Regions from separate parts of the Streptomyces sp. NPDC016851 genome, predicted to be linked through region 3. Evidence: riboswitches for the same ligand, from Rfam matches in the RefSeq annotation. Region 3 holds a riboswitch; each other region holds the start of a gene.
What was found. Region 3 has a riboswitch for cobalamin ahead of ACZ3I3_RS28670 (cobalamin biosynthesis protein). Riboswitches for the same ligand answer to the same signal wherever they lie in the genome.

Region 1 (2,165 bases), on a different contig from region 3:
TGCCGAGTCCGAGATGGGCCGCGACGGCGGACCAGACGTCCGCGATCCGGATGTCGGCCGGGCCGACGGTGATCGCCAGGGCCAGGGAGACGGCCAGCAGCAGGACCCCAGCGGCACCGAACCCGAGCCCGCGGACGGTCACTTCACGAGCCCGAACTCGCGCAGTCCGGCGGCGACCTGTTCCACGCCCTCGACGGTGCGGATGGTCGGGTTCATGGCCTGCCCGCTGAGCAGCACGTACCGCTTGTGCCTGACCGCGTCCATGTTCCTGGTGACCGGGTTGGACTCCAGGAAGGCGATCTTCTTCGCGGCCGACTCGGCGGTCTGCGACTTGCGGGTGAGATCGCCGATGACGAGGACGTCGGGGTCGCGTTCGGCGACCGTCTCCCAGTTGATCTGCGGCCACTCCTCGTGCGTGTCGCCGAAGACGTTCTTCGCGCCGAGGGCCCGGGTGATGATGCCGGGCGCTCCGCAACAGCCCGCCATGTAGGGCGACTCGGAGTTGGCGAACCAGTACAGGAGGGTGACGTCGGAGGCCTGGATGCCCCGCGTGGCCTTCGCCGTGCGCCGCTGCAGGGAGGCCACGAGCTTGTCGCCCCGGTCCGGCACCCCGAACACGGTGGCCAGGTCGCGCACTTCGTCGTAGATGGTGTCGATGCCCAGCGCCTTGGCGCGTGCGCCGTCCCCGTCGCCGGAGTTGTCCTTGCCGGCGCAGTCCGACGGGGAGACGTACGTGGGGACGCCGAGCTTCTCGAACTGCTCGCGGGTGGCGACGCCGCCCTGGCCGAGGGTGGAGACGAAGGACGCCGTGACGAAGTCGGGGCCGGTGTCCAGGACCCGTTCGAAGGACGGGTTGTTGTCGGCGATGCGCGGCACCTTGGCGTTGGCTTTCGCCAGCCCCTTCATCACGGGGTCGGTCCAGGTGGCCGTGCCCGCGAGACGGTCGGCGAGGCCCAGGGAGAGCAGGATCTCGGTGGTGCCCTGGTTGAGGGAGACGGCGTGTTTCGGCGGGGCCTTCACGCGCACCTCGTGGCCGCAGTTGTCGAGCGTGACGGCGGCTTTCGCCGTGGTGGCCGGCGGGTCTCCGCAGCCGGCCAGGAGCAGGGAGCCGGCCGCGAGCAGGACGGCGGCACGGGCGGGTCGGGCGAGGGGCACGGGAAACCAGTCCTCAGTCGTCGAGGGCTCGATCGCGGAGCCCGGTCGTACGGTGCTCCCCCGCCGCGTACGGCCGCGGGGGCCGCCAGCAGGTCTTCGGACTCGGGTTCGTCCGGTGCGGAGCGCCTTCCCGGACGTCACACGCGACGTCCAGTGGCCGAGGCCCCGCCCGTCCCCCTCACCGCTGCGCGTCAGTTCCGGATTCGCACCGGATTCCCTGACCCACGTACATGGGTTCGACTGGCCTCGGCAAGCTATCACGGGGGGCGCGGGGGAATCACCGGGCACCGTACGTCGTTGTGCGGACAACAGTTCTTCCGCGACTCTTCAGGAGGCCACCGGTGTACGGCGACGAGGCAACGGTCCGCAGGATCCTCACCGAGCTCGGCGACACCTGGGCCGTGGTGGGCCTGTCGTCGAACCAGCGGCGCGCGGCCTACGGCGTGGCCGAGGTGCTCCAGCGCTACGGCAAGCGCGTCGTGCCCGTGCATCCGAAGGCGGAGACGGTGCACGGCGAGCAGGGGTACGCCAGTCTCGCCGACATCCCCTTCGACGTGGACGTCGTGGACGTGTTCGTGAACAGCGATCTCGCCGGATCGGTGGCGGACGAGGCGGTCGCCAAGGGCGCCAAGGGCGTCTGGTTCCAGCTCGGCGTCATCGACGAGGCGGCCTACGACCGGACCCGTGCCGCGGGCCTGGAGATGGTGATGGACCGCTGCCCGGCGATCGAGATCCCACGACTTCCTCATCACCGCGTACAGAATTCCTGAAGCGCTTTCCAGGAAATGCCCGCGCCCGGTCAAGGCTGCACAACGCGCCTTCTGCCGCCGGTTGACCGATTCCTAATCTGAGGCCTCTTGCTCGCAGAACTCACCGAGTTCTTTTACGAGAGGCCCCTTGATTCATGGTGAGCGTCGACCAGGCAGCAGCGGGGGTAAAAGGGGGTCCGGGCGGACTGCGCCGGGACGTCGGACTGATCGGGCTCATGTGGGCGTCGGTCGGTTCCATCA
Region 2 (2,165 bases), on a different contig from region 3:
CCGGCTCGATCTCGGTGATCGCCGTTTCCGCCTCGCCGTCGGCGCCCGTGAACGGCTCCTTCTTGTGGTCGCCGAGGCCGAGCGCGAGCGGCAGCACGGCGAGCGCGGCCACGGCGAGCAGCAGCAGGAGGTTGATCTTGGTGTTCCTGCTCATCGGGCCACCTCCTGGGTCTCGTTCCGGGACTGCTTGTCGGCGAGGAGCACACCCAGCCTGGTCAGTTCGCCCTTGCTGGACTGCACCAGCAGCCGCATCACGAGCACCGTCAGCAGTCCCTCGCTCACCGCGAGCGGGATCTGGGTGACGGCGAAGATGGAACCGAACTTGCCGAGGGCGCCCAGGAACCCGCTGCCCGGGTCGGGGAACGCGAGCGCCAGCTGCACGCTCGTGACGCAGTAGGTGGACAGGTCGGCGACGAACGCGGCGGAGAACACGGCGACCATCAGCGGCACGTCGTAGCGGCGCAGCAGCCGGTACACCGCGTAACCCGCCCAGGGGCCGGCGATCGCCATGGAGAAGACGTTGGCGCCGAGCGTGGTCAGACCGCCGTGCGCGAGCAGCAGCGCCTGGAAGAGCAGGGTGATGGTGCCCAGCACCGCCATGGCGGGCGGCCGGAACAGGATGGCCCCCAGGCCCGTGCCGGTGGGATGGGAGCAACTGCCGGTGACGGACGGCAGTTTCAGGGCGGACAGGACGAACGTGAAGGCGCCGGAGGCGCCGAGGAGCAGGGTGCTCTCGGGGTGCTCGCGCACCTCACGGGTGAGCGACCGGACTCCGTGGACGACGAACGGCGCGGACGCGACGCCCCAGGCGACGGCGTGCGCCGGAGGAAGGAAACCCTCGGCAATGTGCATGGCTCAGCAGACCCTCTCCAGCACCTCGTGGATGGTTGACGCGCCTTGGCCGGTCTCCTGGCTCACGGGTCCCACCGCCCGTACTCCGCCTTCCCGGGTCCGTGAGGACCCAGTGGCTGCCCGCGAGGGCTGGAGCCGGACTTCCCGATCACAGTGGCGAGGGCCGCACCGGCATCACACCGGATTTCCCGTTCACCAAGGCGTGGTGACAGTAATGCCGAGATAAGGGCCATGACAAGCCAGCCGAGGGGGCGCGCGAGGGGGCGCGTGAAGGGGCGACCGCTCGCACACCGGCGCGGGAGGGCTCAGTCGTCACCCTCGTCGCCCTCGTCCTCCCCGTTCTCCTCGGACCGCGGAGGCTGTTCCTGCCGGGGCTTGTCCGCCTTCTCCGGCGGGCCGCTGCTCACTTCCGGAGTGGGGCTGGTGGGGCCGGGCGTCGGTTCGGCGAGGGTCGGGGTGTCGGGTGCCGTGGGGGAGGGGGTGACATCGGCCACTGTGCCGGCGGCCGGAGTCGTGGCGGCCGCCGGGGCGGAGGCCAGGGGGTCGGCGGAGTCGGCGGAGTCGCCGGGCGAGGGGGCGGCCGGGCTGCTCGCGGACGGGGACGCGTCGGGTTCCGTGCCCTCCGTCGCGGTGTCGTCGGGCGAGAACAACTGCATGCCGGCGAGCATCGCGGCGAGGAAGACGGCCGCCGCGGCCACCACCGCGGCCGTTCTCCGGTGGTTGCCGAGACCGTTGCGCGGCGCGGCGCGACGGGAACGCCCGCCCGGGGCGGTCCGGGACCCCGTGGGCAGCGCGTGCGCGGTCGGGGCGCCGGTGCCGGCCGCCGCGTACGGTCCCGGCCCGGAGGACGGCCCCCGGGACGCCGAGTACGGCCCGGTCGCGGCGGCCGGCCCCGGGGACGACGCGTACGGCCCGCTCCCGGAGGCCGGCCCCGGCGGCACCGCCTCCGGCAGCGGCTCGGGCAGCCCCCGCCAGGCGCCGCCGGCGAACCACTCGGCGGCCTGCTGGGCCGTGGGCCGGTCCTCGGGCTGCTTGGCGAGCAGGGCGAGGAGGTAGCTCTCGAAGGCCGGCGGCAGACCGGAGACACCGAGTTCCCGGGGCGGTACGGGGGTGTTGTCGAGATGCTGGTGCAGGAGCGCGACGGCGGTGTCGGCCTGGAAGGGCGGGCGGCCGCTGAGGAGCTGGTAGAGCACGCACCCCAGGGAGTACATGTCGGAGGCGGGACCCGCGGGCCGGCCCAGGGCCCGTTCGGGCGCGAGGTAGAGGCCGGTGCCGACGATCTGGCCGGTGGCGGTGAGCGCGGCGCCCGGGTC
Region 3 (2,165 bases):
GCGGCGCCGTCGCCCCCGACTCCGACCCGCCCATGTGGGTCATCCTGTCGGCGGGCATCGCCATCGCGCTCGGCACGTACCTCGGCGGCTGGCGCATCATCCGCACCATGGGCAAGGGCCTGACCGACCTCCAGCCGCAGCAGGGCTTCGCCGCCCAGACCAGCGCGGCCACGGTCATCCTGGCCTCCTCGCACATCGGCTTCTCCCTCTCCACCACCCACTCCGTCTCCGGCTCGGTGATGGGCGCGGGGCTCGGCCGCAAGGGCGGTGTCGTCCGCTGGTCGACGGCGACGCGGATGTTCGTCGCGTGGGGCCTGACGCTGCCGGCGGCGGCCCTGGTGGCCGCGCTCGCCGAGTACGTCACCGGCTTCGGCAGCTGGGGCACCGCGGTGGTGGCCGTCTTCCTCGTCGCCTCCAGCGCGGCGATCTGGAAGCTCTCGCGGCGTGAGGTCGTCGACCACACCAACGTCAACGACGCCGACGAGGCGGAGCCGGCCGGTGTGGTGACCACGGCGATGGCCGCGGTGACGCCGCCGCCGGCCGGCACGGCGACGGAGGACCCGGTGCCGTCGTTCCCGGCCCAGGCCGCCGCCGAGCGGACGCCCTCGACGACCACCACCGTCTGACCCCGCCGACCGGTAACAAGGAAGAGTCTCCGATATGAAGATCGACTGGGCGGCCCTCGGCTCCGTCTTCGGCGTCAGCCTCGTGGTCACCGTGGCCCTGGTGGCCCTGTTCACCCTCGGCATCACCGGCCTGTCCCGCCGCGAACGGGCGGTGGCCCAGGGCGGATCCGCGGGCCTCGCGGTCACCGGCGCGTACGCGTGCTTCGCGGCGTGCGCGGCGGCCGTGGGATACGGGATCTATCTGATCGTGGCCTGATCACGGTCACTTCCACCGGGCGGTACGGGACTTCGGTCCTGTACCGCCCGGTTGCCGTGTGGTGGGGGCGCCAACCCGGCGTCGGAGCGCCGGTGTGGGCTTCTGCACACTCTCCCCTCGCAGGTCAACGGCAAGTTGACGGCTGAACCCGGCCGTGGTGGACTGCCGGGGCCATTAACGGCGGCAGGAGAGGAAGCCGGTGGAAGTCCGGCGCGGTCCCGCCACTGTCACCGGGGTAGCAACCCCCGGGAGCCAGGAACTCTCACCGCCGGTCTAGTCGAACCAGGGCGTGGACACCCTGAGTGAGGACATATCGCCATGCGCGGCTGCCGATCGAGGTTCAGTACCCCACCCCTGCCCGCCCCTGCGGCCGGCTGAGCCCATGGGTGCCGGTCGCGTCTTCGCGTACGGCGCCGCCGCCGGTCTGATCGGTGACCTGCTGCTCGGCGATCCCCGCCGGGGGCATCCGGTCGCCGTGTTCGGGCGGGCCGCGGGCGCCGTGGAACGGGTGTTGTGGCGGGACCACCGAGCGTGGGGCGCGCTGCACACCGCGGTGTGCGCGGGAGGAGCCGTCGCGCTCGGGGGCGTCGCCGCGCGTGCCCTGCGGGACTCCGCCGTCGCCTCCGTCGCGCTGACCGGTGCCGCCACCTGGGCCGTGGTCGGGGGGACTTCGCTGGCCCGGGAGGCGCGGGCCATCGGGCGTGCCCTGGAGGCGGGGGACGTCGACGGCGCCCGGGCGCGGCTACCGCATCTGTGCGGGCGGGATCCGCAGGCGCTCGACGCCGACGGGATCGCCCGGGCCGTGGTCGAGTCCGTCGCCGAGAACACCTCCGACGCGGTCGTGGGGGCGCTCGTGTGGGGGGCCGTCGGCGGTGTGCCGGGGCTCCTCGGGTTCCGCGCCGTCAACACCCTCGACGCCATGGTCGGGCACAAGTCGGCCCGGTACCGGCGCTACGGGTGGGCCTCCGCGCGGCTGGACGATCTCGCGGGATGGCCGGGGGCCCGGCTGACCGCCGTGCTCGCGACCCTGGCAGGAGACGATCCCCGAGGAGCGGTGCGCGCCTGGCGTGCCGACGCCGCCAAGCATCCGAGCCCCAACGCCGGGCCCGTGGAGGCCTCGTTCGCGGGGGCGCTCGGGGTGCGGCTGGGCGGAACCCTGTCGTACGGCGGGCGCGTCGAGCACCGGCCGGTGCTCAACGGGGCGGGGCACGCCGTCGCCACCCGGGACATCGAACGGGCCGTACGGCTGTCCAGGCGTGTCGGCTGGCTCGCGCTCGGCGTCT
Region 4 (2,165 bases), on a different contig from region 3:
AACGGGACGATGCCGTTGGAGTGGCCGTTGGTGCCGCGGATCAGCGAACCGCGCGCACGGATGCGGGAGTACGCGATGCCGATGCCGCCGGCGTGCTTCGACAGCCGCGCCACCTGGTGGTAGCGGTCGTAGATCGAGTCCAGCTCGTCCTTGGGGGAGTCGAGGAGGTAGCAGGACGACATCTGGGGGTGCCGCGTGCCGGAGTTGAAGAGGGTGGGGGAGGAGGGGAGGTAGTCGAGGCGGCTCATCAGCCCGTAGAGCGCGGCTACTTCGTCGACGGAGCGGCGGGTGTTGTCCTCGGCGAGACCGGCGGCGACGCGCAGCATGAAGTGCTGGGGCGTCTCGATCACCTTGCGGGTGATCGGGTGGCGGAGCAGGTAGCGGCTGTGCAGCGTGCGCAGGCCGAAGTAGCCGAAGCGGTCGTCGGCGGCCGTGTCGATCAGGGCGTCGAGACGGGCGGCGTGGACGCGCACGAACTCGGCGGTCCGGTCGGCGATGAGGCCCTCCCGGTGCCCCACCGCGACGGACTCGGTGAAGCACGTGACGCCCTGCGAGGCGGCCTCGGCGCGGATGCCGATCGTCAGCAGGCGCGCGGCCAGCCGGGAGTAGGCGGGATCCTCGGAGATGAGGCCGGCGGCCGCCTCGGTCGCCAGCTCGCGCAACTCCGACTCGTCGGCCCGCGCGGACCGGCCGCGCAGCGCGGCGGCGGCGACCCGGCCGGGGTCGGCGTCGGGCAGGTCGGCGGTCAGCTCGGTCAGGGTCCGCAGCAGCGCGGCACCAGGACCGTCGTGCTCTTCTTCGGCGGCTGAGACCGGATCGGCTGGCGCGATGGTCACGTGGGGCTCTCCCTCGCTCGGCACGGGGGCCTCGCAGGGCAGGGGGCAGCACGCGAGCGCACGCGGCGTCGCGTCCACCGGCCCATTCCACGAGGCCCGGACGTCAGGCACACCGGCCGGACGGCCGGGCGCGCTGTCGGCAGGTCCTCGGACTGACTCCCATGCAGGCATAAAAAGGCATGGGTACACCGTTGCGGGACAGTTCCGGATTCGCACCGGATTCCCCTGCGGCGACAGCGAGCACGAGCATACATCTTGTGCCGGGTGGCAAAAGCACCCCTAGATGTAGTGTCGCGACGGTTTCACAGTGTCAACTCGTAGGTGAGGAGAGTGATGTCGGCGAGCTCCGGAATCGGGTTCCAGTCGCGCTCCGGGGTACGGACGAAGCCGAGGCGTTCGTAGATGCGGTGAGCGGAGTGCATGGTGCGCTGTGTGGACAGGACGACGCGGACACAGCCGTCCGTCGCACGGGCGCGGTCGACGCAGGCGCGGACGAGGGCTTGTCCGGCGCCGCGCCCGCGGGCCTCGTGGGCGACGGCGAGCATCCGTATCTCGGCTTCCGAGGGCCGGGCGATGTCGGCCATGGGACCGCCGGAGGGGACGAAGGTGACGCCACCGAGGAGGTGTTCGCCTTGGGTGGCCACCAGGACGTCCGCGGCGGTGGCCCGCTTGGCCACGTCCCTGAGTTCGCCGAGGTATTCGTCGCTCTCCCCGAAGTCGAGGAGGCCGTCCTTCAGGTAGGCCTGGGCGGTGATCTCGCCGAGGGCGGCGTGTTCGGCGGGCTTCACCCGCCGGATGAGGATGTCCATGGTCCGAGTGTGCGGGACGGGTACGACAACGGGCCGCCGGTTTCTCACCGACGGCCCGCTGTCACCTGCGAGTCAGTGCGAGGTGCCCGCCGTCGCCGGCGGAAGCTCCACCTGGACGCCGGGGTCGCCCGCGTCCGCCGTGTAGTCCTCCGGCTTGGTCTCGTCGATGCCGTCGGGGGCCTTCAGGGCCCTGAGGACGAAGGTCAGGACGACGGTGACGACGACGTTCAGGACGAACGCCGTGAGGCCGATGTAGCCGATCTCGCCGATGCCCGGGATCTCCTTCGACGAGCCGCCGAAGTGCTTCTGGGTCGGCGAGGCGACGCCGTACGCCGCGGCCGTGCCGTAGACCATGCCGACCGCCCAGCCCGCGAGCAGCGCCCAGCGGTGGAACCAGCGGGTGAACAGGCCACCCACCAGGGCCGGGAAGGTCTGCAGGATCCAGATGCCGCCCAGCAGCTGGAAGTTGATGGCGACCGTCTTGTCCATGGTGAGGACGAAGGCCAGCGCGCCCACCTTC

Region 1: it holds a riboswitch for cobalamin, as region 3 does, so the genes downstream of both, ACZ3I3_RS30315 (ABC transporter substrate-binding protein) here and ACZ3I3_RS28670 (cobalamin biosynthesis protein) in region 3, are expected to answer to the same signal.
Region 2: it holds a riboswitch for cobalamin, as region 3 does, so the genes downstream of both, ACZ3I3_RS15710 (energy-coupling factor ABC transporter permease) here and ACZ3I3_RS28670 (cobalamin biosynthesis protein) in region 3, are expected to answer to the same signal.
Region 4: it holds a riboswitch for cobalamin, as region 3 does, so the genes downstream of both, ACZ3I3_RS13115 (ribonucleoside-diphosphate reductase subunit alpha) here and ACZ3I3_RS28670 (cobalamin biosynthesis protein) in region 3, are expected to answer to the same signal.

The regions. Positions count from the first base shown of each region.
Region 1 is NZ_JBVHEP010000022.1:94,051-96,215, reverse strand. Features, by position in the region: gene ACZ3I3_RS30320 (FecCD family ABC transporter permease) at 1-142, opposite strand, end outside; gene ACZ3I3_RS30315 (ABC transporter substrate-binding protein) at 139-1,155, opposite strand; cobalamin riboswitch at 1,226-1,415, opposite strand; gene ACZ3I3_RS30310 (CoA-binding protein) at 1,497-1,925, shown strand; gene ACZ3I3_RS30305 (APC family permease) at 2,060-2,165, shown strand, end outside.
Region 2 is NZ_JBVHEP010000008.1:255,979-258,143, reverse strand. Features, by position in the region: gene ACZ3I3_RS15715 (energy-coupling factor ABC transporter substrate-binding protein) at 1-154, opposite strand, end outside; gene ACZ3I3_RS15710 (energy-coupling factor ABC transporter permease) at 151-852, opposite strand; cobalamin riboswitch at 883-1,067, opposite strand; gene ACZ3I3_RS15705 (serine/threonine-protein kinase) at 1,158-2,165, opposite strand, start outside.
Region 3 is NZ_JBVHEP010000020.1:118,560-120,724, reverse strand. Features, by position in the region: gene ACZ3I3_RS28680 (inorganic phosphate transporter) at 1-626, shown strand, start outside; gene ACZ3I3_RS28675 (hypothetical protein) at 661-882, shown strand; cobalamin riboswitch at 1,024-1,163, shown strand; gene ACZ3I3_RS28670 (cobalamin biosynthesis protein) at 1,265-2,165, shown strand, end outside.
Region 4 is NZ_JBVHEP010000006.1:332,588-334,752, forward strand. Features, by position in the region: gene ACZ3I3_RS13115 (ribonucleoside-diphosphate reductase subunit alpha) at 1-836, opposite strand, end outside; cobalamin riboswitch at 958-1,086, opposite strand; gene ACZ3I3_RS13120 (GNAT family N-acetyltransferase) at 1,139-1,645, opposite strand; gene mctP (monocarboxylate uptake permease MctP) at 1,718-2,165, opposite strand, start outside.